Paraglaciecola psychrophila 170: one gene and its partners. The protein of the gene in region 4 interacts with the protein of the main gene of each other region in a pairwise test. Links are inferred from orthologs where the notes say so. Each region holds a gene or a part of one and is shown on either strand. Other genes may lie near its edges.

Region 1 (8,589 bases), 240 kb from region 4 along the record:
GAATTGTGGCAACAGTTTGTTCAGTCATCGAGCAACGTTGAACATGATATTGCTAAAATAGGAAAACCCGTGCATTTAAATGATTGGCTAAATACGAATGAATGAAATTCTAGGCAAAGAGCTTAGTTCGTTGCCACCGGCATTATTTTTAATGGGGCCTACCGCCTCAGGTAAAACCGGGCTTGCAATTGAGCTGTGCGAAAACCTGCCGTGCGAGATAATCAGTGTCGATTCTGCATTGATTTACCGTGGCATGGATATAGGCACGGCCAAACCGAACGCAGTTGAATTGCAAAGGGCCCCTCACAGGTTAATCGATATTTTGGATCCCGCAGAACGTTACTCAGTGGCCGAATTTCGTAAAGATGCATTGTTGGCCATGCAAGAAATCACAGCAAGGGGTAAAATTCCATTATTAGTGGGTGGCACTATGATGTATTACAAAGCCCTGATTGACGGACTTTCCCCCTTACCAGAGTCAGATCAAAATGTCAGGAAAACCATAGAAGCAGAGGCTGATAAATTAGGATGGGGGGAATTACATCAGCAGTTGGCTCAAATAGATCCAACCTCAGCCAGACGTATTCATCCCAACGATCCTCAACGTTTAATCAGAGCCTTAGAAGTTTATCATCTAACCAATCGTTCAATGACAGACTTGATGGCGACTAAATCCGCCCCCATACCCTATAATGTCAAGCAATTCTGTATTGCTCCGGACGATAGAAAAGTACTGCATCAACGGATTGCTCAGCGTTTTCAACAAATGGTCGATACAGGGTTTCAGGCTGAAGTAGAAGAATTAAGAACCAGAGGTGATCTACATTTGAATTTACCTTCTATTAGATGTGTGGGTTACAGGCAAATGTGGCAATATCTTGATGGTGATTATGGTTTTATTGAAATGATTGCAAAGTCTGTCGCAGCCACTCGTCAACTAGCAAAAAGACAGTTGACTTGGCTCAGAAGTTGGGAAAATATTCACCCGTTAGACACGTTTTCGACAAACAATCTGTCGAAAGTCATTAAACTGAGTCAGTTTCAACTCTAAGGCGGCCTATACAGCTATTTTTTTTTCTGTATAATCACTTTTTGAGTGTGAAATTTTATAATAAAAAGAAAAAGGATTGATCATGGCAAAAGGGCAATCATTACAGGACCCATTCCTCAACGCGCTGCGCAAAGAGCGCATCCCTGTATCCATATATTTGGTTAACGGTATTAAACTTCAAGGTCAAGTTGAATCGTTCGACCAATTTGTGATTTTACTTAAAAATACTGTAAGCCAAATGGTTTACAAACACGCAATTTCTACCGTTGTACCATCGCGCGCAATTCCAATGCCTACGGTTGGTCAGACGGAATCAGACGAAGACTAAATATGGTTTTAGGAGAGCGGATTGTTTGACCGTTATGAAGCAGGTGAACAAGCTGTTTTAGTACATGTCGATTTTGCTGACGAAAATAGCAAAGAAGATTTATTAGAATTACAACTACTTGTGTCGTCTGCTGGTGTAAACGCAATAGATGTAGTGACATGTTCTCGACAGTCTCCACAGGCACGTTATTTTGTGGGAAGTGGCAAAGCAGAAGAAATTGCCAATGCAGTTAGAGCGCAACAAGCTGACGTGGTTATTTTTAATCATAGTCTATCCCCATCTCAAGAACGTAATCTAGAACAACTATGCCAATGTCGAGTGCTCGACCGCACCGGGCTGATTCTAGATATTTTCGCCCAGCGTGCTCGTACCCATGAAGGTAAGTTGCAAGTAGAACTTGCACAACTTAGGCACATGAGTACCCGGTTAGTTCGCGGCTGGACTCACCTTGATAAACAAAAAGGTGGAATAGGTCTGCGTGGTCCTGGTGAAAGTCAACTTGAAACTGACAGACGATTATTAAGAGCAAGGCTTAAAGCGATTCAGCGTCGTCTTGATAAAGTACAAAAACAAAGAGAACAAGGAAGACGCTCTAGAATTCGAGCAGAAATCCCCACAGTTTCACTGGTAGGGTATACCAACGCTGGCAAATCCACTTTATTTAATAGCATGACAGAATCTGCTGTGTACGTTGCTGACCAATTATTTGCGACACTTGACCCAACGCTTAGAAAGATTCAGCTACAAAATGTTGGCTCAGCAATTCTCGCCGATACGGTTGGTTTTATACGTCACCTCCCCCACTGATTTGATAGCAGCGTTTAAGGCCACTCTGCAAGAAACTCAGCAAGCAAATTTATTATTGCATGTAGTGGATTATTCTGACGACCAGTTTCAAGAGAATATCGAACAAGTAAATGAAGTTCTTGAAGAGATAGATGCCAACGAAATTCAACAATTGATGGTGTGTAATAAGATTGATCGAATGGATGGCGTCATTGCAAAAATAGATCGCGATGAATCAGGCATGCCTATTCGAGTTTGGTTATCTGCTCAGCAAGGTCTGGGTATTGATTTACTGCTCAGCGCAATTACTGAATGTCTATCAAAAAACATGGTACAACATAGTTTATTAATACCTCCGCACAAAAGCAGTTTACGTGGTGTATTTTTTGATATGAACTGCATTGCAGAAGAAGGTTATGCGGAAAATGGTGATTGGCAAATCGATGTACGAATGGAACAAAGAGATTGGAACAGACTAATCAAACGTGTCGACGTTGATTTAGAGTCTTATATAGTAAAAAATTAGTAACAAATAACCGATCAAAATATTTAAAAAACTCGTAAAGGTCATTAGACCTATTTATTAGATTAACTAGCTGGAGAGACATGATGGCTTGGAATGAGCCCGGTGGAAACAATAATGATCCTTGGAAAAACAAGGGTGGCCGAGATCAAGGCCCGCCTGATTTAGATGAGGTATTCAAAAACTTGATGAATAAATTCGGCAAGTTTGGTGGTGGTGGTTCTGGTGGCTCATCAGGCGGTAAAAGCCTCGGGGGTATAGGCGCTGCTGTAATAGTTGGTATATTAGTTATCGGCTGGGTGTTCAGTGGTTTTTACACTATTCGTGAAGCTGAGCGCGGCGTGGTTTTGCGGTTTGGAGAATTTAGTCACTTTGTGGATCCCGGTCTGCAATGGAAACCAACTTTTATAGACGAGATTCTACCGGTAGATGTAAAAACAATTCGCTCTATGCCTTCTTCTGGCTCGATGCTAACTGAAGACGAAAACGTGGTCCGTGTTGAGATGGAAGTTCAATACCGTATTCTCGAACCTTATAAATACAGCTTTGCTGTAACTAGCCCTGAAGAGAGTTTGAGTCAAGCATTCGATAGTGCCATTCGTTACGTTGTAGGTCATTCTAGAATGGATGCAGTATTAACGGGTGGACGTGAAGCAACAAGGCGAAGCGTGCTTGATGAATTAACGGGTATCATTGAATCATACGATATGGGTATATCTGTTGTCGATATGAACTTTAAAGATGCAAGGCCGCCAGAAGAAGTGAAAGAAGCTTTTGATGATGCCATTGCAGCACAAGAAGATGAACAACGCTTCATAAACGAAGCAGAAGCTTATTCTCGTGAAATCGAACCTCGTGCCCGTGGACAGGTTAACCGTTTAGCACAAGAAGCCCAAGCTTATAAAGAACGCGTCACATTGGAAGCGCAAGGTGCAATCGCAAGGTTTGAAGAATTACTTCCTCAATATACTTCTGCACCAGAAGTCACTCGTAGCCGTATTTACCTTGAAACTATGGAAGAAGTCTACGGCAACACTAGTAAAATATTGGTGGATACGGAAGGCACTGGCAACATGATGTATTTACCGCTAGATAAAATATTGGGAAATCAGTCTGGGCCAACAATTCCAGCCAACATCCGCAGTACTTTAGAAGGTTTGCGTAATCAAGATGAAGATACACAACCGTTAAACGGCAACTCCAGAAACAACCGTAACAACGGCGCACGTAGTGGGAGAAACTAGGCTATGAAAAATTTTATTGCATTAATAATAGTAGCCATAGGGTTGCTCATATTTGGCTCGTTATTTGTTGTAGAAGAAGGCAACAAAGCCATTGTTATACAGTTTGGTAAAGTACAGAGAGACAGCGAGTCAGGTGACACCACAGTTTTTGAACCTGGTTTACACTTAAAACTCCCTTTCTTTGACCGTGTGGTAAGACTTGATGCACGTATTCAAACATTGGACGAAGTGCCAGATCGTTTTGTGACCTCTGAGAAAAAAGATTTGATTGTCGACTTGTATGTTAAGTGGAAGATTGAAGATTTTGCTAAGTACTATTTAGCCACTGGTGGCATCAAATCTGGTGCAGAAATACTGTTACAACAGAAAGTCAATAATGCCTTACGTTCTGAGTTTGGTACCCGTACTATTCAAGAAATTGTGTCTGGTGAACGATCAGAACTTATGGATGAAGCTATGACACAAGCTTCAACCAGCTCAGACGAGTTGGGGATAAAGATAATTGATGTTCGTGTTAAACAAATTAACCTACCATTGGAAGTAAGAAACTTTATTTTCCAACGTATGCGGAGCGAACGTGAAGCTGTAGCCAGAGAGCATCGCTCTGAAGGTAAAGAGAAAGCTGAATTTATCAAAGCTGATATCGATGCCAAAATTACAGTTATGTTGGCTGACGCAGAACGTAACCTTCGAAAACTAAGAGGTGAAGGTGAAGCTCAAGCAGCTCAGATTTACGCTGAAACTTACACCAAAGATCCTGAATTCTATAGTTTCTTACGGAGTATGGATGCATACAAGAAAAGCTTTAGCAGCAAACAAGATGTGTTGGTTGTTGAACCGGACAGTGATTTTTTCCGTTACATGAAAGACCCAAGCGGAAAACAACCGTAACAGTTTATTTATATTTGAAAGCGCCGCAAGGCGCTTTTTTTTGATAGTGTGTTTATTAAATAGAGCAACTGTCTGTTAATTTAGACATAAGTATCAACAGCAATCCTTGCAACTTAAGTCAATTTACCACACTATGAAAAGTTACATCTAATACAAAGTAGTCAAGGTATTATCTATGAAGTTTTTTGCTGGTTTTATGACCTTTTTAGTCGCCCTTTTGCATTTAGGCATCATGGTGTTAGAAATATTTTTCTGGAATCATCCTGTTGGACAAAAAATATTCTCAATGACAGCAGAGGTGGCACAATCTTCAGAAGTATTGGCTATGAACCAAGGTTTATATAATAGCTTTTTGGGCTTTGGTTTACTTTGGGGCTTAATAAGCGGCAATCAAAGTTTAAAAGTATTTTTACTCATATGTATCACTATTGCCGGGATATTTGGTGGGCTCACAGCTAATACTAACATTTTTTATTTTCAAGCATTACCTGGATTCATTACACTTTTGTTAGTCATTAAAGTCAAACGTCGCCAAGCTGGTGAAGTACGTTTATTTTCGTAATAATGAGCTAAAAATGGAAATGAGTTTTCTTAAACCGCATCGATTACTGACAAAACTGCAGTGCAACAGTGTCGATGCCTCAACAGAACTGATTATAGTATTATATTAGTATAGCTCAGCATTTATCTAAAATAGACTTGCGGATAATTAGGCATATGTTTTAACTAATCTAATCGCTTACCTACTATCAGATGTGTTAATAGATACCTCCAAACAGCAAACATAAGCCACTGGTAACTACCTAAGTATCAATCTTTATGGAAATCCTATGAATCTAACTAGGGCATCATTAAGGTGTGTCTGTAATATGGCATGTAATAGGTTAGAGATAATAAATATTGATACAGGCTACTATTATCTAAACAGTAATGTTCGCCAATCGAGGTTAGGTTTACAGGGGCTTATTGCTAGGTCTCTGAAAAAAAGGCCATAAGTTATGGCCTTCTAATACAATTCTAATTTTATCTTAATAACTTAAAATCATTTAAATAATTTAAGAATTCGCGCCTTATTCAATACCGAAGTCAGTTTTTAGTTTATCTACGCGTGTGATAGATGCCTTTTGTTTCATCTCTCGCTGGCCTAGTTTACGTTCTGCTAAAAACTTTTCTTCCGCTAATAATAAGGTTTCAACGTAATTTAGATAGATTTCTTCATTTTGCATAGCATCGGTAATCGCTCGATCATACAAATTTAACGCTTCTTTATAGTCTTTCTCCGCAACATATATTTGCGCTAAGGTATCCAGTGCTGCTGAGTTATTAGGTTTGATTTCAACTGCCTTTCTCCCATACTCTTTAGCTTTATCAATGTCGCCTTTCTGTAAATGCAGGTACGCCAAATTATTGTTAGCAATATAATTATTGGCATTTTGTTGTAACGCTATTTCATAACTTGCCATTGCCCCTGATAAATCTCCACCTATCTGTCTTTCTGCTAATAACATTCTAGCAGCCAAATCTTGGGGGAATTTTTCTATGTGCTGTGTTAGCAGTTGCATGGTTTTATCAGTTTGCTTCAAAGTATCGTAAGTGAAGATTAACAAGATCAGATTTCTATTATTTGGGGTCGAACTGTAAGCGACCAATGCGTTTTCCAACGCCAATTCTGGTTGTTTGTTATTTAACTGAAAGCGCGCGAGGAAACCTTTAGCTAAGGGTAATCCTAGTACATTGTCTGGCAAAGCATCATACGCCTTTTGAGCCGCTGGATAATCCGCTTGCATCAGTAAAAAATGAGTATTTAACAATTGCATCTGCACATCGTCACGATTCTTAAGGTAACCTTGAGTTAATAGAGCAGCTTCTGCAAACTTGTTCAGATTATCCAGCAACAATAGCTTACCTACGATGGCATCCTTATCATTTGGCTCTTTAACCAACCAAGCATCATAGTGCAAAGTGGCGGGTCGTAATTGGTTAGTTTTGATAAGACTTTGACCTAATGTTTTCCAATACGCTCTTGGTAAATCTTTTTGATCTTTTACTGCAGTCAACAATTCAATCGCTTTTAAGTAATTGGCTTCGACAACATAAACACGAGCGAGGAGTAATCTAATATCCATATTTGAAGGCTCGCTGTCAAAAGTAGCTTGAATCTTTTCAATTCCTGAGATTTGTTTGTTAGCTTGCTTACTAACTAAATAATAAGTCGCCAGTGTAGGGACATTATTTGGAAATTTGATCAATAACTCATCTAATAACAGGCTAGCTTGTTGAGTATCTTTTTGTACAACCGCCAAGTTAACCATGGCCAGTTTTGGAGAGGGACTATTAGTGTCTAGGGACGATGCATTTTCAAATTCTACTTTTGCTTCTGCAAATTTCTGCTGCCTTGTATATACATCGCCAGCCAACATATAGGATTTTGAATCAGCAGGGGTGGAGTTTTTCCAATTGCTTGCCAGTTCCAGGGCTTTGTCGTATTGCTTAGTGACTATATACGCTTTTGCTAGTGTGGTTTGTGCACTCACCAATTCAGGCGACTTACTGACAGCCTCTTCTAAGTTGACTATGCCATCAAGATTATTCAGAGAAAGTTGTAATAACCCTAAGCGCGTTAAATCTTCGGCAGTGCGACTAATATTAGTTGATTTTTCAATCAACACCTTGGCTTCTTTTTCAAAACCGTCACGAAGCAGCTCATAGCTTGCCTTAGAAAATAAAGGCGCGTCTTCATCTGATAATTGGTCAAGCCTACCTAACACGTCCCCTGCTTCTGAGGTCAGCCCTAACTGAAGTTGGCTAGCTGCAAGCAACTTGAGACCAGGATGATTATCTGGCAGTACTCCAGCAATATAAGTCAAATGCCGATTAGCACTTGAGTAGTCTTGTATTTGGTAAGCGGAATAACCTGCTACCAAGCGTATAGACGGTGCTTCAATTCCGCCATTGATAGCTATCTCAGCATGTTTAAGAGCATTGGCATGATCACCTTTTTGTGCATATGTTGCAGACTTTAATTGATTCAATAGGGGATTTTGGTCATTTAATTGAAGAAGTTCATCAATATAAGGTTCCGCAGCTTCTAACTTGCCAATATCTACCAATAATTTGGCTAAGACAAAAGTTGTTTGTTTATCCTCAGGGTAAGACTGAACATAATCAGTAAATATTTCGGCAGCTTCATCCGGTGCACCAAGCGACAACTTTAACTGAGCTAATAACTTCAATACCTCTGCATTTTGCGGAGCTTGTTCACGCAGCTCAGATACTGAAGTGGCGGCCGTTTCATAATCTTCATCTAACACCAGCATGTAAGATGCTGTTAGCCCCTTAAAAATTGAACTAGTTTTAATCTCTCTTAATTCTTCAATCAATACACGCGCATCGTCTAATTTATTTAATCGAGCCAATGCAACTACTTTGAAATAACCGATTTCAGCACGTTCGACTGATGTTAAACCATCTTGATCATGCTCTAGTTTACTAATAGCTGAATAGGCGCCCGATTGTTGATAAGCTTGCGTTAACAAGGGTAATACCTTTGAGGCTTCATAACCATATTCCAACGCACGATTAAACTCTTTTTCTGCACTTTCAAATTGTTTTTGCTGTATGTAAAGCAGCCCAAGTTCAAATCTTGCTTGTGCTGATTTTGGCTCAAGCTGTACCGCATTTTTTAACGCTACAATAGCAGCCCCAGGATCATTTTCTGCAACATACTGTTTAGCTTCCTGCATATACTGGTCACTAGTTTGTCTAC
Region 2 (8,748 bases), 5.1 Mb from region 4 along the record:
GTTTTAAATCGTTTAAAACAAATATTCCCAAAACGAATAGTTCAAAAAGTGGAGTTTGATGTGACCAACTTTGACAAAAATGCGTCTAAAATAATAGACTTAAAATGAATCTTGCTAAAGGAAACTGAGAATGACCACTCAAACTGCTTTGTCTACAAACTACGAGCAATTAAATTCTTATTTGGTTTACATGTTCCGAAACTGATTGGTGCACTATTTCTTATTTTATTAGGGTGGTTAATTACTTGGGTATTTAGCAAGTTAACGCTGACGTCTGTTATGTTCATTAGCCGAATGTGGCAAAAAGTTGTTAGAGAAGTCGCAGTGAAGGGAGTCGATGAAATTAAAGCGTCTCATGCCGCCGTCATTAGTAAAAAAGCTTTTTGGGTGGTGATGCTGGTTTTTTGCAGCGGCAACGTCTAGTTTAGGGCTAGATTTTCTCTTCATGGTTCAATGCATTGTTAGGTTATGTGGCACCGCTTTTATTTTGATTACTGGTTCTCTCTTGGGCAATATTGTGGGGGTGATAGCGAGAGTGCTGATGAAGTTTCAGTGCTTAGTCAATCTGAATCATTAGGGAGTATAGCCAGAATTTCTATATTCTTCGTTGCCCTAGTCGTCGGTATCGAACTGCGTAGTATCAATATTCAATACCACGTTTAATATAGTGATTGTGATAGTACTGTTATTTGCATTTGGCATAGGAAGCAATGCATTTTTGGCAAATACTATTACCTCTAAACAGGCTAAAAGTCACTTTCGGTTTAATGAACATCTCTAAATGGCCGGAATAGAAGGAACCTTGATTAACATTACCTCAACCATGCTGTGATTAAAACTGATGAAGGGCGAGTGCTTATTCTCGTGCAATAGCGCAGAGTATGAATGAAATAATGGTGACTGGGCTGCTCAATGGTTTGGTAACTGCCCTTACTTGTTCTGTATCCTTGTATTTCTGGAGTCAATCCTTGGGGGCTTGCTATAGTCATTGATTTAGTAATGATATTAGCTTTGATGATTGCAGGGAAAGTTGGAGCCGTAGTGCCTATTGCGCTAAAAAAGTTTGGTATGAACCCTGCCCAATCATCGTCAATCGTGTTGACCACTATCACTGATATTGCTGGTTTCATGTCGTTTTTGGGAATAGCTTTGTTGCTATCAGATATGCTGCCAAGAAATTAAATAGTAAGGCCTACTCAAGGTTTAATAAATATTTTTTATAGCTTTTTACTGCTATAAAACGTTAACCCATTAGGAATTTATGCTCAAAGATATACTGATACATCCAGTTTTAATTTCTTTAATCGTTATCAGCCTCGCGTTTGGTTTAAAAGCGCTGGTAGATAAATTAGCCAAAGAGCGCGCCGAAAAAAAGCAGCTAGATGTTAGAAATACGTCTCATAACATTAAGCATTTTATTAATTTCATTATGATGTTGTTGCTGTTGTCTATATGGGCTGCTGAAATTCAGAATTTTGCATTATCGATTGCGGCTTTTGCTGTAGCTATTGTGATTGCTACAAGAGAGTTTATTCAATGTGTGATCGGTTTTTTCTATCTGGTCACAACTAGACCTTTTAAGATAGGTGATTGGATTCAAGTAGGTGATTATTTTGGCGAAGTGGTGGAAACTGACTGGATAAAAACGACGTTGCATGAAATCGACATCAATACTTATCAGTTTTCAAGAAAAACAGTGTATATCCCCAACAACAAACTGATTACCAGCGCCATAAAAAACTTAAATTTCAGTAAGCGTTATGTCACCCATCATTTTATGATTGTGCGTAAAGAAAGTCTTAACCCTTATTCCATTTATGAAACATTATCCAACAAAGCCAAACATTATTGTGAAGATTTTATAGATGTCGCAGGTCGATATAATTCTGTTATTGAAAGAAAATTAGATGCTCAAGTATCTGGTCCAGAGCCTGAAATATATTTTGGTACTACAGAAATTGGAGAATTTAAGGCAAGTTTCACCTTGTTTTGTCCGATTGAAAAGGCTCTTGATATTGAACATAAATTGACAAAGGATTTTATGACGCTTTGGTATAAAGAACTGAGTAAGCAGAATACTAAGGCTTAATAGCTAAGAGTTATTTAAAAACGCACTGGGTAAATAGACCTGTTCAATTCAACTATACGTTGTTTTTTAAAACAGAGGCATTTTTCAGAAGGGGTAAACTGCCAATGCCTAGCTCCATTGCACAAAAACTTTCCTTATCAAAACCTAATCTTATATATCACTATCTGTTAGACGGAATGAAGTGCCAATTGGTCATAAGGTGACTTTTTAAATTAATATTCTTAAAATGTGACTTCTTTTCGTTTTGACTAGTCTATACCTGTGAACGCCATTTAGACGCGTTGTAATGCTGATAGTAAATTAGTCAAATAATTAGAAAGGGCTAAGCACCGTGATTGGCCCATTTTACGTTTAGTTGGAGAATCGCCATGAGCCCGGATGAAGAACAGTTAAAAAAGCTGTTGAACCAAAGTGCGCCTGTTACTGATGAAGATAAAGCATTACAACAGGTTCTCAGAAAATCTACGAACACAACAGCAATCAAAGATGTTGGCAGCCTTTTTGTTGGTTGGTTTTGGGTTTTGTTGTTAGGTTTTGGTGCGTCAGCATATTCAGCAAAACGTCGCTTCGACTTGCGTCAAAAGCTAAAACAAACAAAAAACAACAAAAATTGAAATTACACACCTTATTCAAAAATGGAGAACCGACATGAACATAGATATTTGGACCCAATCGTTTGGCAATGCCTTGACGCGCTTTTGGACAGAAATTGCTGGGTTTTTACCTAATTTGATTGCCACTATAATTTTCATTTTTATAGGTCTTTTATTGTCTAAATTTGTGACCAAGTGGTTTGCAAAGGTCATTGAGAAAGTAGGCTTTAATACGCTTTGCGATATGCTGGGTATCGAGAGGGGATTGAAAACCTTGGGGTTTAAATTAAGTCCGTCGACGCTTGTAGGACGTATCCTTTATCTATTTTTTGTGCTGATTATTCTTGTTGCCGGTGCAGAAACGTTAGGGTTAGACAGGCTGTCGTCTCTGTTGGATGAGTTCGTGTTGTATCTTCCTAAATTAGTTGGCGCAGTGGTGATTACAGTTATTGGTTTATTTATTGCTAAGGCAGTCAAAAAACAAGTAGAAGCGTCTTTTGAGAATATGGGTATTGAGTTTGGTGACGCTGCAGCAAAAATGCTTCAAATGTTAGTGATATTCATCACCTTTTCATTAGTTGTTGGCCAACTTCAATTAGAAACAGAACTGCTAAACACTATTTTTACTGTGTTAATAGCGAGTATGGGAGTCGCCCTCGCGTTGGCGTTAGGTTTAGGAACCAAGGCCATCGCAAACAGTATTGTTTCAGGCATATATGCAAGAGAACAATTGTTACCAGGAGATGAAATTGAATTTGATGGTTTTATTGGAAACGTTATTCAGGTCAGCACCGTTAATACCATTATAGAAAACAAAGACGGACTACAGATGAGCATTCCTAATCAAGACTTACTGACTAAGACCTATACCATAACCAAGTTGGCTGAACGCTGGGAAGAGTCTTAAAAACATTAACCATGAAAACCACAAGGCTAGGTGCCAGTAGAGTCTCAGAGAGGTTGTCGCAGCTAGATGACAGTGAGCTTCTAAGGATTGCTCGTATTCAGTTGCCCTATGTGACAACTGCATATGAAGTGATCTTTCATAGATATCACTCAAAATTAATACAAGTCTGTTACAGATATCTTGGCTCGATTGAAGAAGCAGAAGAAACTGTGAGCGACACATTGTTAAACGTGTTTAACAATATCCATCGCTTTGAAGGACGCTCCAGTTTTAAAACATGGATATATCAGATTGCCCATAATCAATCATTGAACCGTCTCAGGAAAAAAAAGCTGACGCTTGTTGCTATGGATGAGGCTGATTTTATAGCGGAAGAACAAGTTGAATCTGTGTCAATTGAATACAATGAAAAGATTGATCTTTGGTTAGCTAACCTGAGTGTGGAAGAGCGTTCAATTGTGGTGTTTAGGATCGTTAGCGGACTAAAATTTAATGAAATCTCAGAGATTGTAGATCAGAATCTGAGTACTGTGAAAATGCGTTATAAACGTGCATTGGAAAAAATACCAAATAATACTAAGAAGTAGTCTGTTAGATGGACACAATGTATCCGCATCCCATATATTTGGTACTACGACTCTTATTTCTCAAATTTTAATGAATATTTATCTGACGCGTTGTCGGTAAAAAATAAGGTAGATAAAATATTTTAAAATTTAAAATATCCTTCAGGTACACCGTTGTACTTTGCGTCAGCATATTTATTCTATCGACTATTTCCTCCTTCAGTTCAAAAGGAGTGAAGCGACATGGACTGATTCGGAATACAAATGAGGACCGCTGAGAAAAAATTGCGGTTATTGATGTGCTCAAGTGCCTGTCGTGCCACAGAGAGTTTGAAGACAAAATCGCAAAAAAAGTCAGTGAAAATTCGGGAGTTTAAGCAGTATCAAATTTTAAGTTTTTGACTCCAAAAATAAAAACATGGATAAAATATTCATGGAATAAATTACCCTAGCTACCAAAATTATTATTTTGTTACGTGGAAAAGTGTTCGTGAGCCAGCATATTTTGATGAGGCCTATGTGGCATCCACAGAAAGCAGTATTTTTCTGAATTTAAATAATAAAGTGATATGGACTATGGAAAAGAGTACCAAAAAAATTACAGAGCCGAGGATGTTATTACAGATCCTAAAGGTAAGTCTGCAAATATTTCGGGATTGATTTTTAACAGCTTAAAATCGGAAAACTGTTAATCCCGGTGGGAAAAACAATAAAAAGTATTTGGTACCTGAATTTACAAATTTTTCAATAATAGAAGTGTTAATTATTATGTATCAAACTGATGGGCTAGCGTTGTGCTCGTCCATCAGCGAAAGTCGCGCATGATTTCATTTAAAGACCGTTGATAGGATTTATAACCTGACTTATAAATAAGCTCTAATTAAGCGTTTTGGGAATGCTCTGAAGTAATTCCTCGTAGTGCGCATAATTTTTAGTCATATCCATTTTATTAAGAAATTCAGAGCAGGTTAGATACGCCAATAAATAACGAGCATCTTTAACCCACGGTGGTAAGTATTTCGCCGGTTGGCAGAGACCCATTTCTTCTAATTTGTATAAGACAGGTATGTCTTCAATATCCATTTTCCCGCAAAATAATAACTTCAGACAATCTGCCCTGCCGTTAGCTGCGATGGCTTTTAAAAAATTGTGTACGCGGATAAATCCTTCTAAATAGACCCCATCTTTAGTAAAGGGTGCCCCACCGGTTTAACACGCCACCTCGGAATACTCTTCGGGTATTTTCGTAAGCCTGCGATTCGTTGCCAATCCGCTCTAAAAAATAGTGATATACGTCTAAAAAGTTGGCCCCTTCGATTGCCATTTGTATCGCTAGAATACGATCTGCAAGTCTACGAAGACGGTCTAAATCTATTGCGTTAGTAATGTACTCAGAGAATACGGCTAAGCCTTCTTGTGTCTTAGTGGTGCCAGGATGCCCCGCGGCTAATATTTTAAGATGCGGTTGATGCAAGCCATTAATAGATGTGGCAACATGAATATGTGCCTCATGACTAATAAGCTGCTGCGCATCAAGATCGGTAAAACACGCCGTTTTTCTGATCCTAATAAGCTTTGGGTTTGCTAATGCATTGGCAGAAAGCTCATCTACAATTTCGACTTGTGGGGCTTCGTCACCGAACATCTTCACAACTGCATCCTGCATTTGTTTAGCTATATCAGAGGCGAGGTAACACATTGGAGGTGGGGCGCCTAAGTCGTAGTTCGCGTAACTGCTAATTTGTTTGTCAAATGTATTGGCTAATTCCAGCGGTGTTGATTTACCATCAGTAAAAGGGTTAGTTGGCTTACCATATAACTTTTCAGAGAACTCATAAAACTTCTTAGTGCCTGCAGATGCCATCATTAAAGCTCCATATTCAAGCTTAATTGAGATACGTTGTAACCAGTTATCTATGTCCGTATTTCCAATCAGGGCTCTAGCTTCATTCACTAAGGTTAAGGTTTTACTCGGGTCAAATTGTGGATAGTTAACTTTAGGCAGTTCTTTACATTTATCTGCAAAAAATTGACGCTTAATATCCCTGTTCCATTCTAAGTGAGACAATATTCGAATCGGCTGGCTGGCACTGTATAATATTGAGCTGACCTTACAAAAACGTTCTTTCTCTAGTTCTTTTTTATTCATTAGATAATCAATCTCATCCTAATTTCAAGTCACCTGACAAGATAAAACTAATTTTTTAATCTTTCTAGGTGCGCTATCTACAAAGTAGCGTTTACTTAATCATTTGTGGCAAACTTGCAATGCAATACAATCACTGTCTTTACCAATAATCATTGTGGAGTCAACACGAACGCCACTTCCCGCATAGTTACCTTGTGCGGTAAACGTACATACCTGAACATAAAGATTGTTAATGCAAGGTAATGGGAATAGTTGCTGGTAAATTTTATCTCTGCCGTCAAATTGCCCTGGCTTTTCAGCTATTGTTTTTTGATGTTGATCGATTAACTGAATATTGGCACCACATCTTCCTACTATGGGTTTAACAACGTACCCAGAATTAGCTAACTCAGTATTGATTTCAAAATCAGCGTTTAATAATAGTGGATGGTTAGGAAATAGAGAGCAGAGTATAGGTAGTATTGCCTTATTACTTGGAATAAGTGTCCAAATAGGCTCAAACACCATAATGTCATCGTTAAGCAGTACATTAGCCAATGAAGGAGGGTGATTAAGATAATCTGCTCGTTTCTGACTGCCTTCATCTAGACGAAGTTCATCCAATGCGGTTTCCCAAGCCCAGGTTTTCCAAACCCATTTAATAACATTGCCCTTACAGTCCTCGATTTCTGTACTGGAGTTCCAACGCAGAGAATTCAGCCCTTTAACTAATTCACACTTATATCCAGCTGCCTCTATTGCACTTTTCATGAAAAGTGCGTGATAGGTTTCTTCTGGATCATCGTCTTGAAGAACATGAATGATTGAATTGATCTTACAACTCTTCCAAGCTTTCACTAGATGCTTAAAAAGCTCACCACCTGCGTCATACCCATCTTTTACATCAAAGTGTTTAAGCCATTTTCCTTGTACTTTACCTACCTCCATATAACAAGATGCAGAGTCACAATTGTATTCGTATACCTTTAAACCATTTTCAGACATGGCAAAGTCAAATCGACTGGTAATTAATTGATTTTTTCGATTCGCCCAAGAGGTTCTAATTTTTGTCAATATCTCATCTGGCAAGGTAAATTTAGTCAATAGCTCAGGGTGTTCGAGGGCATAATCAGTGGCATGCATAAACATTTGGTGAAGCTCATCAGTCGCTGATTCTAATGCCTCTTTAGCGGCAGCAGAGAGCTGATAATACTTTAGTTCACTGGAAGCAGCACAGGACAACTTGTGTCCCTGCATCATGTCAACAAAGGCGTTTTCATCTTCATTGGCCAGATTAAGCCATGGTGTATTTATCTTGCCATCATCTTTTGCTTCGCAAGGGATGATGTTAAACATCTCTTTATCGGGTGCGTCGAAACGCGTAGCGTGAGTGGGATCGTTGGTTTGTATTACCCAACCTAAAATAGTTGACTCAGCTGACGGACAATGTAACCAATAGTCGCCTGCAATGCCTACTTTTGCTTTGATTTCTCTAGAAAAATTTTGGCCATCTGGCCATTTTCCAAAGTCCTGATTTTGTTCTACTATTCTAATTTTGTCTTCAAAAACCTCAGTGATGATAGCCACATGCCCGGTTTCTACAAATTCACCTCCCTCATCCCATATTAATAAACACCCAGGCTCTGGGTGACGCTGCGAACCATTACTAAAGGCATTCAGAGGTAACTCTTTATTGTTCACTAAATCTCGTACATATCGCAGTCTAAAAATTTCATAAGCCATAGCAACATCATTAAAAATGTAGCCTTTGTTGGTATATAACCAGCGCCGGGTAAACTCGACACATTGCCACTTGTAGCCCATATAAATGCCGTCTACGTAGCTTCTAAAGTGACTCCGACTAGGGTAGATAGAGTCATCTACAGTGTTATAGTCCGATGAATATGAAATAACGCCACCAGGGGCTACGCCTAGCTCTTCACCAAAAGGAAGATCTCCGGTGATATGATGTTTAGCCATGTTTACTCCAAACCATGAGTAAAAGCTGAATGCGGTATACTACTATTTTTTTCATTTCACGATTTCTCATTATTTTCTCTATCCATAATGATAGGGATAGGTTTTGTTGCTGTGCCAGAATACAAACTGATATGTGAGAAGGGCATCTCAATATCTTGTTGATCGAACGTTTTCTTGATTTCTTGATACATAGTATTTTTTAAGGTTAAAAAATTTTCTCTTTTGGCCCAAACTGAAAATTGAATATCAACGGAAGAAGAGCCAAATCCAAGTAAAATAAACACTGGAGCGGGTTCATCTAAACACTGCGTATTTTTCGCCGCTACGTTGTTAAGGATCTCTTTTACTATTTCAATATCCTCTTTATAAGCAATACCAATTTTCAGATCCACACGTCTTATAGGAAACTTGGTCAAAGTGGTGACTTGAGTTTTAATCATGGACTCGTTTGGAAGTCTTACAAAGAGATTGTCAAAGGTTCTGAC
Region 3 (8,792 bases), 4.6 Mb from region 4 along the record:
AAGTCACTGCTTCATTAAATTCGTATTCTTTAGTCGCATCAACTTTTTCTAAAACTAAGCGAGCGCGTTTTGTTAATTTAGCCATGTCTTACCCCTCTACCACTAAGCCCATGCTGCGTGCAGAGCCAGCGATGGTGTTTACTGCTGCTTCTAAACTTGCTGCAGTCAGATCAGGTTCTTTAGTTTTAGCAATTTCTTCTAATTGCTCACGCGTCACTTTACCCACTTTTTCAGTGTTAGGACGACCAGAACCATTTTTTATACCAGCAGCTTTCTTAAGTAAGAAAGAAGCAGGAGGAGTTTTAGTTATGAAGGTAAAAGAACGATCTTCGTATACAGTGATTTCAACTGGTACTGGAGCGCCTTTCTCTAGAGCTTCTGTTTTTGCGTTAAACGCCTTACAGAACTCCATGATATTTACACCATGTTGACCTAGTGCAGGACCAACTGGTGGGCTAGGGTTCGCAGCACCTGCGGCAACCTGAAGCTTAATTAAGCCAGTGACTTTCTTCGCCATGATAATACTCTCTAATTTGGGTATAACGCCTTGTAAACACTGAGCATGCTCACTTTATTGGCTTCCCGTTCTAATAAAATTGGTCGCAAAGTATAGATGAACCATTGCAACAGCACAAGTATTATTGTCACAGATCTTTATTTTATGCTTCATATGGTGTGTTACAAAACCAATTTCATGTTTTATACGCGGCACTATTACAGAAATAAGATGCGCTACTTAGGACTTTCATCGTGGTTAGATGTTCTCGTTCAATTTGTTCATGGGTAACTTTATAACAGTATTATCATGGATCTGTATAGTGCCTTGACTAAGCATATTTTAAATTTAGTAGTTGTTTTCAAGGGCGAATATTAATTTGAGACATATCAAGTTTTTAAGTTAGCCAGAATATCTGGTGATAAATCCCAATCACCTTCTTACTAGTTAACCTGACTCGTGCTATGACCTGTTGCGTCCCTGGGAGTAATGACAATATCAACACCATAAATTAGTCGAATTTCACTTAAAGGACATGAGATCTGTTTAAAGAATTATACTAAGACTATCCCTGAAACAATCAGCATTAAGTTGCAGAATTACCAACCACGAACCTCGATTTTAAGTCAGCGTTATAACAATGACATAAATTAAGTGACGTTAATATTTCATTGTTTATTGCCAATAAAAAAGGATGCTAGATGCATCCTTTTTCGTCTGAATTAAATGTTAGAGCTAGCCTTTTTCTACTTGACCAAACTCTAGTTCTACTGGCGTTGAACGACCAAAAATAAGTACGGATACTTTCAAGCGACTTTTTTCGTAATCTACTTCTTCAACCACACCATTGAAATCCGCAAAAGGCCCATCGGTAACCCGTACCACTTCGCCCGGTTCGAACAATGTCTTTGGTTTTGGCTTATCAACGCCTTCTTCAAGACGATTCAATATAGCATCGGCTTCTTTCTTTGTAATAGGCGCTGGGCGGTCTGAAGTACCACCAATAAATCCTAAAACACGAGGTACACTTTTAACTAAATGCCATGAATCTTCATTCATGTCCATTTGAACCAATACGTATCCTGGAAAAAATTTACGTTCGCTTTTTCTTTGCTGTCCAGCTCGCATTTCAACAACTTCTTCTGTAGGAACTAAAATCTCACCGAAGAAGTCTTCCATTTCATTCATTTTGATGTGTTCTAATAACGTTTTTTGAACACGGCCTTCATAGCCAGAGAAAGCTTGAACCACGTACCATTTTTTATCAGACATGACTTAAATCCCTAATCCAGTTATAAATGAGACAACCTCAACGATAATCCCGTCTAGTCCCCACAGAAGAAGTGCCATTACAACTGTAGCGGCTAACACAATCATAGTAGTCGTAGTCGTTTCTTGACGAGTGGGCCATACGACTTTGCGTACTTCAATTCGAGATTCTTTTGCAAAAGTAATGAAAGTGCTACCTTTAAGTGTGGTTGAAGCTATAAAACCAGCGACACCCACAGCAGCCACAGCAATCAGGGCAATGTACAGAACTGAGAGTTCTGGGAAAAAATGGTTAACAGCTACTACGCCACCTAATAAACCAAATATTACCAACCACCTCAACATATCTAACGGATTGGAATTGTTTTCTGTATTTTCACTCATGCTAAACCCTAATTCTCACTAGTTACATCGTCACCTAAAAATGGGACATTTTTGCCAATAAAGTGGCAGGGGTGGAGGGATTCGAACCCCCAACCATCGGTTTTGGAGACCGCTGTTCTACCAATTGGAACTACACCCCTAAAACTCATAGCGACCATCGGATATCAGATTAACTATCCAACAACGCAAATTTTAGTTACATCAACCTTGAAGAAACATCGATTTTTCGGGAAAAATTCTGAATCACTATCAAGGAGGGAGCCGTATTATACTTATTGGCATCGGGGATTCAAGAAGAAAGATGAAAGAACACAATCATAGGTCGTTCGAACCTCCTGAATGTATATTTAATTTTTAACTTCGCAAGCGCTTAGATGCTAACGTTATAGTATCAAAATCAGACAATTTAGGCTGTTAATATTTTATGTATTCAGTAACCTTTGTTGATTGATTTTATCGCTATCTTTGAATCACTTAATCCCTTGTTTTGGCAAAATCTATCGGGTTAATAGCTGCCGTTAACGCTTTTTTGCACAGGAATAATCAAAAATTCAGATACTATCTGACTGCATTTACTTTTTCATGTTTGGGCTTTGGAAAACCTCTACTATGGCCCTACTCGGTAGTGCTCGTAATTATGTATCCAGCTTAACCACGAGTGTTTGGGTGATGTTGATACTTGTATTCACGGTTTGGCTAATGGCCATTCCCAATAGCACTGAATGGGTACATCTATTGCCGTTACTAGGTGCAACGCTTGGCACATGAGCGGTGTTTAAAGAACAAGTTATACGTATGCGGCTTTTCATGTCAATAGGAACACTAAGTTGGTTAAATCATAATCACTTAGTTGCTTCAATAGGCGGCGTGATCATTGAAGGTATGTTTTTAGTGGTAAATGGGCGAAAAATATTTAGGTTATTTAAAGAATAAGTAATATTAAGATAAACATTATGCCGTTCACTAGTTGACAGCAAATCATTTACTGATATAAAACCTTTTCATATTTAACACTCTTGGAGTTTTTTCTTTGAACAAAAGTATTATCACCAATGGATTAGCTATCGCCTTAGTTTTTGTGGGCTTTTTCTTAGATAACATAATCGTAAAAACCGTTGGTTTATTTGCTGTATCTGGTGCCATCACTAACTGGTTAGCGATACATATGCTGTTTGAAAAAGTTCCTGGATTATATGGATCGGGTGTCATTCCACAACGCTTTGAAGATTTTAAAAGCGGTATTCGTACGCTGGTGATGGAACAGTTTTTTAGTGAAGAAAACATTCAACGTTTTTTAGCCGACAGTAATCAACCTATGCAAGTGGATTTTGCCCCAATTATTAGAAAGGTGGATTTAGCACCGACATTTGACTCGTTGGTAGAGGTTATCAAGGCATCTTCATTTGGTCAGATGTTAGGCATGTTCGGCGGTGTTGAAGCTCTAGAGCCTATGCGACAACCCTTTGTGGAAAAAATGGGCTCCGCCTTGGCTGATATTACTCAAGATCCTAAGTTTGTATTGCTGCTACAAGAAGAGCTAACCCAGCCGGGCGTTCAGCAAGACTTACATGTCAAAATCAATCAAATTGTTGAACAGCGTTTAGATGAGCTCACACCTGACATGGTTAAAGACATTATCCAAAGCATGATCAGAGAACATTTAGGTTGGTTAGTGGTATGGGGCGGTGTGTTTGGCGGACTAATTGGACTGTTGGCTGCTTTATTCAACGTTTAAAAAAGACAAGGACTAGTGAGGGTCACGCGTTGTTGAGAATGCGGATGGTCGAAAGTAATATCAGAGGCATGCAACATTAGCCTAGAAGCCATTTTCTGGGTTACCTCCGTGCCATAAAGGTCGCAACCTAGAATTGGATGCCCAATCGCCTGACTATGAATACGCAACTGATGGGTTCTTCCAGTCAAAGGCGTAAACAACACTTTAGTAGCTACTGGCTTATCTAGCCTTGCAGTCACTTGAAAATGACTCTGGGCTGATTTTCCATCTTGATGACAAATTTTTAGCCGAGGGAAAAGTAATGTGTCTTTAGCTATGGGTAAGTCAATCAGTCCCTCACTATCCTGCACCTCTCCAGCTAAAATACTCACATAACGTTTTATGATGCTTCTAGCTTGAAACTGCTTAGTCAGGTTTGCATTAACCACTTTGTTTTTAGCTAATATCATTATTCCTGAGGTGCCTAGGTCTAAGCGGTGCGTCAACCTGATATCAGGATATTGCTGTACTAACCGGTAATGAACAGAATCTTTATTCAGTGGGTTTTTACCTGATAAACTCAATAAGCCACTGGGTTTATTGATGCCTAACAAATATTCATCTTCAAACAATATTTCTATTTGCTCGAGACAAAGTGGTGCCACAAAGTGGTCGATAATGATAGTTGTCAATTTAAGCTCATATCAATAAATTCTGATAAACAAATATAACTAAACCTGTGGCAATCCATACCATCACTAAGCCAATGACAGAATCTAAAATCATCCATGTTTACTCTTTTCAAAAAACGGAATGAGTTTTTTAGAAGCATATCCCAATCCAAAAAACCAAACGAATGAAGCAACGATTGAGCCTAGTAAAAACCAGTGTTTTTCTTCTCTACCCAATGTTCCACCTATGCCTCCATTTATCACTAATGTATCTAAATAAACATGTTGATTGAATAGCGTTATAGCTAATGTAGTTAACATTAATTTGGCAAGTGATTGCTGCTTACCCACTCCTTGTTCAATATGTAAGTGACTATTTCCTTTGCAAGCTCTTATAAAGGAATTGCATGCATACCAGTACAAAAATATAGCACCAAGTATCGATAAAAAATTAAGGAAAAATGGCGACGTTTGTAAAATGGAACATACACCTACTATACCTAGGGTAATTAATGCCGCATCACAAATAAAACATACCGCGCAAGCATAAAAGACTTTTGACCCAGTAAACCTTGTCTCAAAATATAGGCATTTTGTGCACCTATGGCGATAATCAAACCACCAGAAATCAATAGTCCTTGAATAAATATGCCTATCACAGACAAACTCTTATTTTCTAAAGAACTTTTTTAATTAGTTAAATTTTATTCTAAGCCAATAAAACCACCTGTTTGATGCTCCCACAATTTGGCATAGATCCCACCTTTGTGTATCAATTCTGTGTGGGTGCCTGATTCAACAATCTTGCCTTGGTCAAGCACCAGCAATCTATCCATCTGCGCAATAGTAGATAACCTGTGAGCGATAGCCAGTACAGTTTTGTTTTCCATAACTTTATTCAGACAATGTTGAATTGCCGCTTCTACTTCAGAATCAAGTGCAGACGTAGCTTCATCTAAAATCAAAATAGGCGCGTCTTTCAACATAACGCGAGCTATAGCGATACGCTGACGTTGACCTCCCGAGAGTTTCACTCCACGCTCACCTACGTGTGCATCGTAACCGGTGCGGCCCTGCAAATCAGACAAGGTTTGAATAAACTCATGGGACTCAGCTTGTTTGGCCGCTTTTAGCATATCCTCTTCACTGGCATCTAAACGCCCATACAGAATGTTATCGCGCACTGAGCGATGTAACAATGAAGTGTCTTGGGTCACCATGCTAATATTGGCACGCAAGGTTTCTTGTTGAACCTGACTAATATCTTGTCCATCGATAGTAATACTGCCGCTTTGGATATCATAAAAACGTAGCAGTAGATTAACCAAAGTAGACTTTCCAGCGCCTGAGCGGCCTACCAGTCCTACTTTTTCGCCTGGTTTAATTTTGATATCAAGATCTTTAAACACTGTAATAGGAATATCATTAGCGCCAGCATAACCAAAGTTCACTTTATTGAAATGAATCGCCCCTCCCTTCATTTCTAAGGCTTTTGCATTGGGTTTATCTTGCACATCAACAGGCAACGACAAACTGTTGATGCCGTCTTGCACAGTACCGATATTTTCAAACAGCGAAGATACCTCCCACATCACCCATTGCGACATACCATTAAGGCGTAGACACAAACTCACGGTAATCGCGATTTCACCAGGTGTGACCAACTCCAACATCCATAGATATATCGCCAGCGCAGTAATACTGAATACCAGTAGAGCATTGCTAAACCAAACACAACCATACAACACCGTTACCAAGCGCATCTGAGGATAGACTTTTTTCAAGAAACCCAACATGCCCTCTTTGGCGTATTCTGCTTCGCGATTGGTGTGAGCAAACAATTTGACTGTGGTGATATTGGTATAACTATCCACAATACGCCCTGTCATCATCGAACGTGCATCGGCTTGACGTTGCGACACCCTTTTCAATTTGGGAATAAGCGTACGCAAGATCACTAAATAAACTAAAAACCAGATAATAAGGGGAGCACTTAAGCGCCAATCGGCTGAGATAACCAAAAACAAGATACTGAAAAAATACACACTAACATACACTAAGATATCCAGTGTTTTCATCACGGTTTCACGCACTGACAACGCAGTTTGCATGACTTTAGTGGCTATACGTCCAGCAAACTCATTTTGAAAAAAGCCTAAGCTTTGACCAATCATATACCGGTGTGCTTGCCAACGGATTTGCATCGGGAAATTTCCCATCAGTCCCTGATGTGACAACAAAGATTGAGTCACCACTAATACTGGTAAAATAACCAATACCAGTATTGCCATCCATATAAGACTGCCTAACTCTTGCTGTAAAAATGTTTCTCTATCGCTTTCAGCCAACCAATCAACCAGTTGACCTAAAAAACCAAAGAGCGATACTTCTAGTGCAGCAATGGCGGCAGCTAAAATAGAAACACAAAAAATAACCGGCCACATACCTTGGGTATAGTAACGACAGAATGCGAAAATTGTATCAGGTGGTTGTGTTGGGTGAGCAGCAGGAAACGGATTAGTTAACCGTTCAAAAAATGAAAACATGGGGATTATTAACCTTGGAATTACGCAGCTTGCTAAAAGATAATTTTCAGCAAGCCATTTCTAAATTAGGCTAATCAGAATACCCTAATTCTTGCAGTTTCGATTCAACTTTTTTCGAATGTTGGACTTTCCAATCAGCCAAATTCATCGAAGCGTCTTTATCTGTTCGAGCTTTGGCAAGCTTATACACCTCTGTGAGTTTATCTTTTGGAATAACCGCAATGCCTTCTTCATCTGCCACAATATAATCACCGGCATTAACCGTGACACCGCCACACTTAATAGGTTGATTAAGAGGAAACATTTGTTCTTTAACACCTGGCTTGGGCATCACACCACGTGCATAAATTGGAAACTGCGCCTCACGAATTTCAGCAATATCTCGAATAAACCCATCAATAATCATAGCAACAACGCCTCTCTGCTTGGCAATAGCACAGACATTACCGCCAGTATTGGCATAATCAGGGCCTGCTTCAACGACAAGCACATCGCCTGCTTTAGCACGATAAATAGCTGCGTGCAGACTTAGGTGGTCACCTTTTCCACATTTAACAGTAAATGCAGGGCCAGCAATACGTGGCATCTGCGGCCACATTTGATGAATGACGGGATCAATAAACTGCTCTATGGGTAAACCTTCAGAATATTCGCATGGAGAGACGTCGAGTAACTGTTCAATTGTCGGTTTTGACATACTACTAAACTCCTATAAATTTTGAGGCGAATAAAACCACCCAATAAAAACAAATACCAACCTGCGCCAAGAAAAAGCGAAGCGAATCTGAACCGCCAACACACTCGTCGATATTAAGTGCGTAATAGACTGCCCTAAACGCGCTGCCAACAACAGCAAGGCTAAGTTATTGGTGATTGCTGCAGAATCAGTTGCCAAAGCCAACAACATCAAACCACCTATAAACGCAAAACTCTCAACACAGTTACTTTGTGCTCTCGTTATCCGTTCACCAAAGCCAGGTGAGTTAGAGCCGTCGGCTTTAAAATCATTTACCGCCTGCTGCTTTTTTGCCACCAATACAGTGCGATATACCGCTAGCCAAACCAATAACACTAAAATCCAAGTGATATAGCCCAAAAGTCCAATAATAGTGTCGTTCATCAAATTCTACCCCGATAAAAAGTGGGTATTACTGTATATCAAACAGGATGCGATACCAATTAGTGTTAGTTAATATCGACTATTCTTGTCTCAACGCTTTAATAGGATTGGTTCTAGCCACATTCGTCGCGTTTCCACCTGCAGTTGCCCGTGCAACCACAATTTGTTCGTCCGACAAGAAAAGACTTCAAACCAGATCAACATCCCGTAAATAAAAATCGCCCAGCAATAAGGTTGGCAATAATAACTGCCATTGAAAATGGCCATATCAATAGAACGGCAATATCTTTAAAAATTTATGTAAAAAACCATTTTAAGTTAATAGAAAATACGATTGCTGACTTTGTATCTAAAGCGTGGGAAGCACCCACTTACGTGATGCATTACAAACTAACCCACTAAGAAACATGGAGGTTTTCCATATGTTAATATGGCCGAAAGCCACAAGGTGATGTGATGTATAAAATAATCATAATAATGCACTTAGCCCTTTCTTATAATACATTTTCTAATCAATTAAATACTCATGATGAGCTAACTGATACTTTGGATGAAATCTGGATACAAAACGATATCCTAGCAATAGCAGTCG
Region 4 (5,617 bases):
CGTTTTGTTTCGATGAATTTTTACGACAAAATGGTGCCGACTACCGGATTCGAACTGCTATGAAGCTTAGCTACTGATTGCAAGTCCGTTTGAAAATATTTGAAGAAAAGAATGGTGCCGACTACCGGAGTCGAACTGCTATGAAGCTTAGCTACTGATTACAAGTCCGTTTGAAGATATTTGAAGGAAAGAATGGTGCCGACTACCGGAGTCGAACTGGTGACCTACTGATTACAAGTCAGTTGCTCTACCAACTGAGCTAAGTCGGCACACAGGATAAATCTTTCTGGGTGACACTACTTTTGGGTTGTTGATAAACTACTTTGTAGCAGCTAATCCCTAAAGCGAGCGCCATTGTATTCACAATTTATATGATGTCAATCAAATACCATAAAATTCTAATCAGATGCTTAAAGTTTCAGCAATCGGGCTGCTTCATCTTTAAGCATCGGGAAGTATTCTATTGGCACGTATTCGGCCAAAGCTAACATCGTGTTACCAAGCTCAGCATAATTGTCGGCACATAAATTAAAGTGTCCCATCTTGCGTTTTTTCCGTGGTGTTTTGCCATACCAATGTAAATGACAGCCTGGAATGCTAAGCATATCGCGGGCAAAATCTTTGCAACCTATGATATTGATCATTGCAGTGGGTGAGGTCACTTTAGTTGAACCTAAAGGTAATCCTCTTACAGCTCTTAGATGATTCTCAAACTGGCAGGTGTCTGAGCCTTGCATGGTCCAATGTCCTGAGTTATGTACTCGTGGGGCAATTTCATTGACTAGCAATTGTTCGCCAATTTGGAAAAATTCTACCGCCAATACACCTACGTAATCTAAGGATTCTGCTAGTTTATTAAAGATTTCTTGTGCTTGTTGACTGAGTGCTTCGTCAACTTTCGGGGCAGGTGCAATAGAGACATGTAATTGGCCTTGGTAGTGCAAGTTTTCGGCAAGTGGATAATAGGCAATATCACCTTTACTGCTGCGTACTGCAACCAGTGAAAGCTCTCGATCAAAGTTGAGCATTTTCTCAACTATTAAAGGCACTTTGTGCAAGTTCAATTTTGATAGTTTTAGCTTAAGTTCAGGTAAGTCGCTTTGGTTTTGTAAACGCCATTGACCGTATCCATCATAGCCATCTCTGCTTGCTTTGATGATTAATTTTTCACCAAGCTTATCGACTGCCGCATCTAATTCTTCGACATCGGTGACGATTTCAAATGGGCAGTTGGCAATCTCCAGCTTTTCGAGTAATTTTTTCTCTCTTACTCTATCAGCACCAGTTAGGATTGCCTCTACGCTAGGTTTGAGTTTGCCGCTACCATGGACTAACTCGAGCAGGTCCTCAGGGATACTTTCAAATTCTACCGTGATCGCATTGACTTCCTCAATCACCCTGTCCAGTGAGTTGTTGATAATATGCTTAGTAACAGGATCAACAATCTTATTATCCACTACATCAACTGCCTGAACACTTATTCCAAGCGGATAGCCAGACAAAGCCATCATTCTAGCCAATTGGCCTGATCCAAGAACTAATATGCTCATTTATACAGTCTCACGTTAATTTTATCATAAAGAGGGAAGGACCAATTCGTCTTGTGCCAACACAGTAGCTGTTTGCTCGGCTCTAAAATTTATAATGGCTTGTTGTACCTCTGGATTTTGTAGGCCGACTACCTGCGCTGCTAACAATCCAGCATTGGCTGCACCGGCTTCACCAATTGCTAATGTGCCTACTGCAACGCCTTTGGGCATTTGCACGATGGAGAGTAAAGAGTCAATACCGTTCAATTGGCTTGAGCGCACAGGTACACCAAATACGGGTAAATGTGTATGTGCCGCGATCATACCGGGTAAATGTGCTGCACCACCGGCTCCACCAATAATGACTTGATAACCTTTAGAAGCAGCTTGCTCGGCAAATTCTGAAAGAGAATTTGGGGTCCTGTGAGCAGAGATAACTTCGGCTGTATAACTTACGCCAAGTTTTTCTAACATGAGCGCTGCTTTTTGCATGGTGGGCCAATCAGACTTGGAACCCATTACTATTGCCACGTTTGGCATAACTTTCTCTCTTAAATCACATTTTATGATATGAGGGGAAACAATCCCTCCAAAATTTTTGGACACATATTATAGCTCATCGCAATCAGCATAGAAACCACCCCAATCAGCGGTGTCATTCATACGTATTTTAATGCATTTTCATGTAATCCAAGGTTAAGTCTGTGAGTAATTTCACGCCTGTTTTCATACCTGAATCGTCAACATAAAAACTCTGGGGTGTGATGAGCTGGGGCTTGGTCTGCTGGCACATCCAAGGGTTTACCACCAATCCACATATATAATCCCGGTATTTTTTCTTGAAAAAACGAAAAATCTTCAGCGCCAGTTACAGGTTTACTGTAAATAACATTGTCGGCACCAGCACTTCTTATCAGTGTGGGCACCATTTTTTCAGTTAGTGCAGGATCGTTATAGGTGATGGGGTAGGAGTAATCCAAAGGCAACGTTACTTCGACTTCGGCGCGCATGCTGTCAGCAATACCTTTAACCTTTCTAGGTAGCGCTTCGTACATATGGTCACGTGCCGCTTTGTTCAATGTACGAATGGTGCCCACTAATTCAACCTCACTAGGGATAATGTTAGAGCGGTTGCCGCCATGAATAGAGCCTATGGTGACGACCGCTGCTTCATCAATGAGTTTAATTTCTCGGCTGACTATGGTTTGCAAGCTCATAATGATTTGTGCAGCTGTAGTGATAGGGTCCACACTCAACCAAGGGTAAGCCCCATGTGCTTGTTTGCCTTTTATGACTATTTTAAACGGGTCAACTGCAGCCATAGTGCCGCCTTCTTTATAACGTATTTTGCCTACGTCGGTATCAGAACTAATATGCAGTCCAAAAATCACATCTACTGCGGGATTCTTGAGCACTCCCTCTGCAATCATCAGTTCAGCACCCCCTTTTTCACCTCTAGGTGCACCTTCTTCTGCGGGTTGAAATATAAATTTCACTTTACCCTTTAGCTGATTCTTTATTTTAACTAATATCTCCGCGGCACCCATTAACATGGCAACATGAGTATCGTGGCCACAGGCGTGCATGACTGGTACATCATTACCTTCAAGTTCACCACGCTGGGTCGACTTCCAAGGTAAATCATTTTGCTCAAGTACAGGAAGTCCATCTATATCCGCACGTAGTGCAATCACTGGCCCTGGTTTGCCACTATCAAGTACCGCTACCACTCCTGTTATAGCGACACCAGTCTGTACTTCTAATCCAAGGCTCTTAAGGTGTTTAGTAATATATTTTGCCGTTTCAAACTCACGGTTAGATAATTCTGGATGTTGGTGTAGATGATGACGCCATTTAATAACCTTTGCTTCAATATCATTAACCATTTCTTCAATGTTAGAAGCCGCAGTTATTTTGGGTGTGAAAATTAATAGTAGAAATAAGACGGGTATAAGCTGTTTCATTAATGATCGACTTTAAGTGGGTGGCTATCTAATATGTTGAAAGCGCATCAGCTTGTCAAATGTTAAGCAAAGTTAGGTGTGGAGATTTGAACCGTAAAAAATCCGCTTGCAGTTTCCTGAGGCGGACTTTATTACTTTATAAGAGGCTTTTACAAAAAGCTTAGCTTCTTTGTTTACGCATTGCAGTGAAGAATTCGTTGTTAGTTTTCGTCATAGACAACTTACCAATAAGAAATTCCATGGCATCTATCTCAGACATTTCATGTACTATTTTGCGTAATATCCACATCTTTTGTAATTCGTCTGGTGTGGTTAATAACTCTTCTCGACGAGTACCTGAACGATTGTAGTCGATAGCTGGAAATACACGTTTCTCAGCAATTTTACGGTTCAGGTGCAATTCCATATTACCCGTACCTTTAAATTCTTCGTAGATAACTTCATCCATCTTAGAACCAGTATCAATCAATGCTGTGGCAATGATTGTTAAGCTGCCGCCTTCTTCGATGTTACGCGCAGCACCAAAGAAACGTTTAGGTTTGTGCAATGCGTTGGCATCCACACCACCGGTTAATACTTTGCCTGATGAAGGTATAACTGTGTTGTAAGCTCGCGCTAAACGTGTGATTGAGTCTAGCAAAATGACCACGTCTTTTTTGTGTTCGACTAAACGTTTGGCTTTTTCGATTACCATTTCAGCCACTTGTACGTGGCGACTCGCTGGTTCGTCAAAAGTAGATGCAATAACTTCACCCCGAACTAAGCGCTGCATTTCAGTCACTTCTTCTGGTCGTTCATCAATTAATAATACCATCAACAAACATTCTGGATGGTTAGCGGCAATAGATTGGGCGATGTTTTGTAGCAGTAATGTTTTACCTGCTTTAGGTGGTGCGACTATCAAACCACGTTGGCCGCGGCCAATTGGAGCTGCTAGGTCTAAAACCCGTGCAGTGATATCTTCGCTACTACCATTGCCACGTTCCATGATTAAGCGTTCGTTAGCGTGAAGTGGTGTTAAATTTTCGAATAATATTTTATTACGTGCATTTTCAGGGCGATCATAATTGACTTCACTTATTTTCAATAATGCGAAGTAACGCTCGGTGTCTTTTGGTGGGCGTATTTTGCCTGAAATCGTATCGCCAGTTCGCAAGTTGAAGCGTCTGATTTGACTAGGCGAGACATAAATGTCGTCTGGGCCTGCCAAGTATGAAGAGTCGTTGGAACGCAAAAATCCAAAACCATCTTGAAGAATTTCTAGTACGCCATCACCAAAAATGTCTTCACCGCTTTTAGCGTGAGATTTTAGGATAGAAAAAATAATGTCTTGTTTGCGAGCGCGAGCCATGTTTTCTAGCTTCATTTCTTCGGCTAGGCTAACCAGTTCACTGATCGGTTTATTCTTGAGTTCGGTAAGATTCATAATTGGTAGGTCTTTATGCTAGAAGCTTCTCTTAAAAGCCAGTTTGATTGATTCAAAGGTTTTACTTATGTATATCTCTGATTTGAGCGAAGTGTGGGTGTGTTCAGGTATGAACAAGATAAAAGTTAGCACCTAATAATTCCCGCGTCCAGTGAATTGTCTGTTTGTCAGCCAATTTAACATCATTCTACATCCCCGCTATTAAAATAAGGGCCATCCATTAAAACGCAAAGTAACAATTTGTTTGCAGTAGTAACAGGCTCTACGGGCATGGTGGGGACTAGTCATTCACAAAAAAGCTCAGCCAAAGCTGAGCTTATATATTTATATTTTGTAGTAACAAATATTAAATGTTTTCGTTCAAAAACTCTAAAAGTTGAGCTTTTGACAATGCACCCACTTTAGTGGCCGCTACATTACCACCTTTAAATAAGAGTAATGTAGGTATACCTCTTATGCCATACTTAGGCGGAGTTTCGTTATTTTCATCGACATTCAGCTTACCAACTGTTACTTTGCCGTCGAATTCGTCAGCCACTTCATGCAGTATTGGTGCGATCATTTTACATGGACCACACCATTCTGCCCAAAAATCAACTAACACAGGACCAGCTGCATTGATAACATCTGCCTCGAAACTATCATCTGATAACTGGATAATTTTGTCGCTCATACTTTTCTCCGTAATTTTCTCTCTC

Evidence for each region.
Region 1: the proteins of rho (region 4) and hfq interact in binary tests that used the Escherichia coli proteins (3 or more experiments, as listed by UniProt). The link is inferred for Paraglaciecola psychrophila 170 from one-to-one orthologs.
Region 2: the proteins of rho (region 4) and C427_RS23010 interact in binary tests that used the Escherichia coli proteins (3 or more experiments, as listed by UniProt). The link is inferred for Paraglaciecola psychrophila 170 from one-to-one orthologs.
Region 3: the proteins of rho (region 4) and nusG interact in binary tests that used the Escherichia coli proteins (3 or more experiments, as listed by UniProt). The link is inferred for Paraglaciecola psychrophila 170 from one-to-one orthologs.

What each region holds. Positions count from the first base shown.
Region 1 is NC_020514.1:378,840-387,428, reverse strand. What follows is about bases 1-2,756. They hold hfq (RNA chaperone Hfq), read left to right. Parts: upstream 1-1,133; coding sequence 1,134-1,379; downstream 1,380-2,756. Other genes in these bases: miaA (tRNA (adenosine(37)-N6)-dimethylallyltransferase MiaA), read left to right, coding at 98-1,051; mutL (DNA mismatch repair endonuclease MutL), read left to right, coding at 1-105. Outside these bases: FtsH protease activity modulator HflK, read left to right, coding at 2,775-3,932; protease modulator HflC, read left to right, coding at 3,936-4,823; C427_RS01615 (DUF1304 domain-containing protein), read left to right, coding at 4,999-5,385; XrtA/PEP-CTERM system TPR-repeat protein PrsT, read right to left, coding at 5,894-8,589. UniProt on the Escherichia coli protein: RNA chaperone that binds small regulatory RNA (sRNAs) and mRNAs to facilitate mRNA translational regulation in response to envelope stress, environmental stress and changes in metabolite concentrations.
Region 2 is NC_020514.1:5,225,672-5,234,419, forward strand. Bases 5,834-8,748 are described here. They hold C427_RS23010 (glutathionylspermidine synthase family protein), read right to left. Parts: upstream 8,264-8,748; coding sequence 6,404-8,263; downstream 5,834-6,403. Other genes in these bases: C427_RS23005 (tyrosine/phenylalanine carboxypeptidase domain-containing protein), read right to left, coding at 5,834-6,304; C427_RS23015 (mechanosensitive ion channel family protein), read right to left, coding at 8,320-8,748. In the rest of the region: C427_RS22975 (hypothetical protein), read left to right, coding at 112-423; C427_RS26095 (hypothetical protein), read left to right, coding at 469-663; C427_RS28015 (magnesium transporter), read left to right, coding at 1,000-1,182; C427_RS22985 (mechanosensitive ion channel family protein), read left to right, coding at 1,262-2,089; C427_RS22990 (hypothetical protein), read left to right, coding at 2,458-2,703; C427_RS22995 (mechanosensitive ion channel family protein), read left to right, coding at 2,738-3,589; C427_RS23000 (sigma-70 family RNA polymerase sigma factor), read left to right, coding at 3,601-4,176; C427_RS28375 (tyrosine/phenylalanine carboxypeptidase domain-containing protein), read right to left, coding at 5,032-5,316; more of C427_RS23005, read right to left, coding at 5,342-5,833. UniProt on the Escherichia coli protein: Catalyzes the formation of an amide bond between glutathione (GSH) and spermidine coupled with hydrolysis of ATP; also catalyzes the opposing reaction, i.e. the hydrolysis of glutathionylspermidine (Gsp) back to glutathione and spermidine.
Region 3 is NC_020514.1:4,697,550-4,706,341, forward strand. What follows is about bases 1-2,959. They hold nusG (transcription termination/antitermination protein NusG), read right to left. Parts: upstream 1,769-2,959; coding sequence 1,232-1,768; downstream 1-1,231. Other genes in these bases: rplA (50S ribosomal protein L1), read right to left, coding at 1-85; rplK (50S ribosomal protein L11), read right to left, coding at 89-517; secE (preprotein translocase subunit SecE), read right to left, coding at 1,772-2,149. Outside these bases: C427_RS20570 (DUF445 family protein), read left to right, coding at 3,180-3,884; C427_RS20575 (RluA family pseudouridine synthase), read right to left, coding at 3,881-4,555; C427_RS25260 (LysE/ArgO family amino acid transporter), read right to left, coding at 4,646-5,062; C427_RS26815 (hypothetical protein), read right to left, coding at 5,044-5,193; C427_RS20585 (ABC transporter ATP-binding protein), read right to left, coding at 5,239-7,080; C427_RS20590 (RraA family protein), read right to left, coding at 7,151-7,777; C427_RS20595 (MAPEG family protein), read right to left, coding at 7,790-8,200; C427_RS20600 (hypothetical protein), read left to right, coding at 8,351-8,602; C427_RS20605 (hypothetical protein), read left to right, coding at 8,657-8,792. UniProt on the Escherichia coli protein: Part of the processive rRNA transcription and antitermination complex (rrnTAC). The complex forms an RNA-chaperone ring around the RNA exit tunnel of RNA polymerase (RNAP).
Region 4 is NC_020514.1:142,546-148,162, forward strand. What follows is about bases 2,787-5,617. They hold rho (transcription termination factor Rho), read right to left. Parts: upstream 4,920-5,617; coding sequence 3,654-4,919; downstream 2,787-3,653. Other genes in these bases: trxA (thioredoxin TrxA), read right to left, coding at 5,266-5,592. In the rest of the region: C427_RS00685 (5-(carboxyamino)imidazole ribonucleotide synthase), read right to left, coding at 411-1,550; purE (5-(carboxyamino)imidazole ribonucleotide mutase), read right to left, coding at 1,575-2,069. UniProt on the Escherichia coli protein: Facilitates transcription termination by a mechanism that involves Rho binding to the nascent RNA, activation of Rho's RNA-dependent ATPase activity, and release of the mRNA from the DNA template.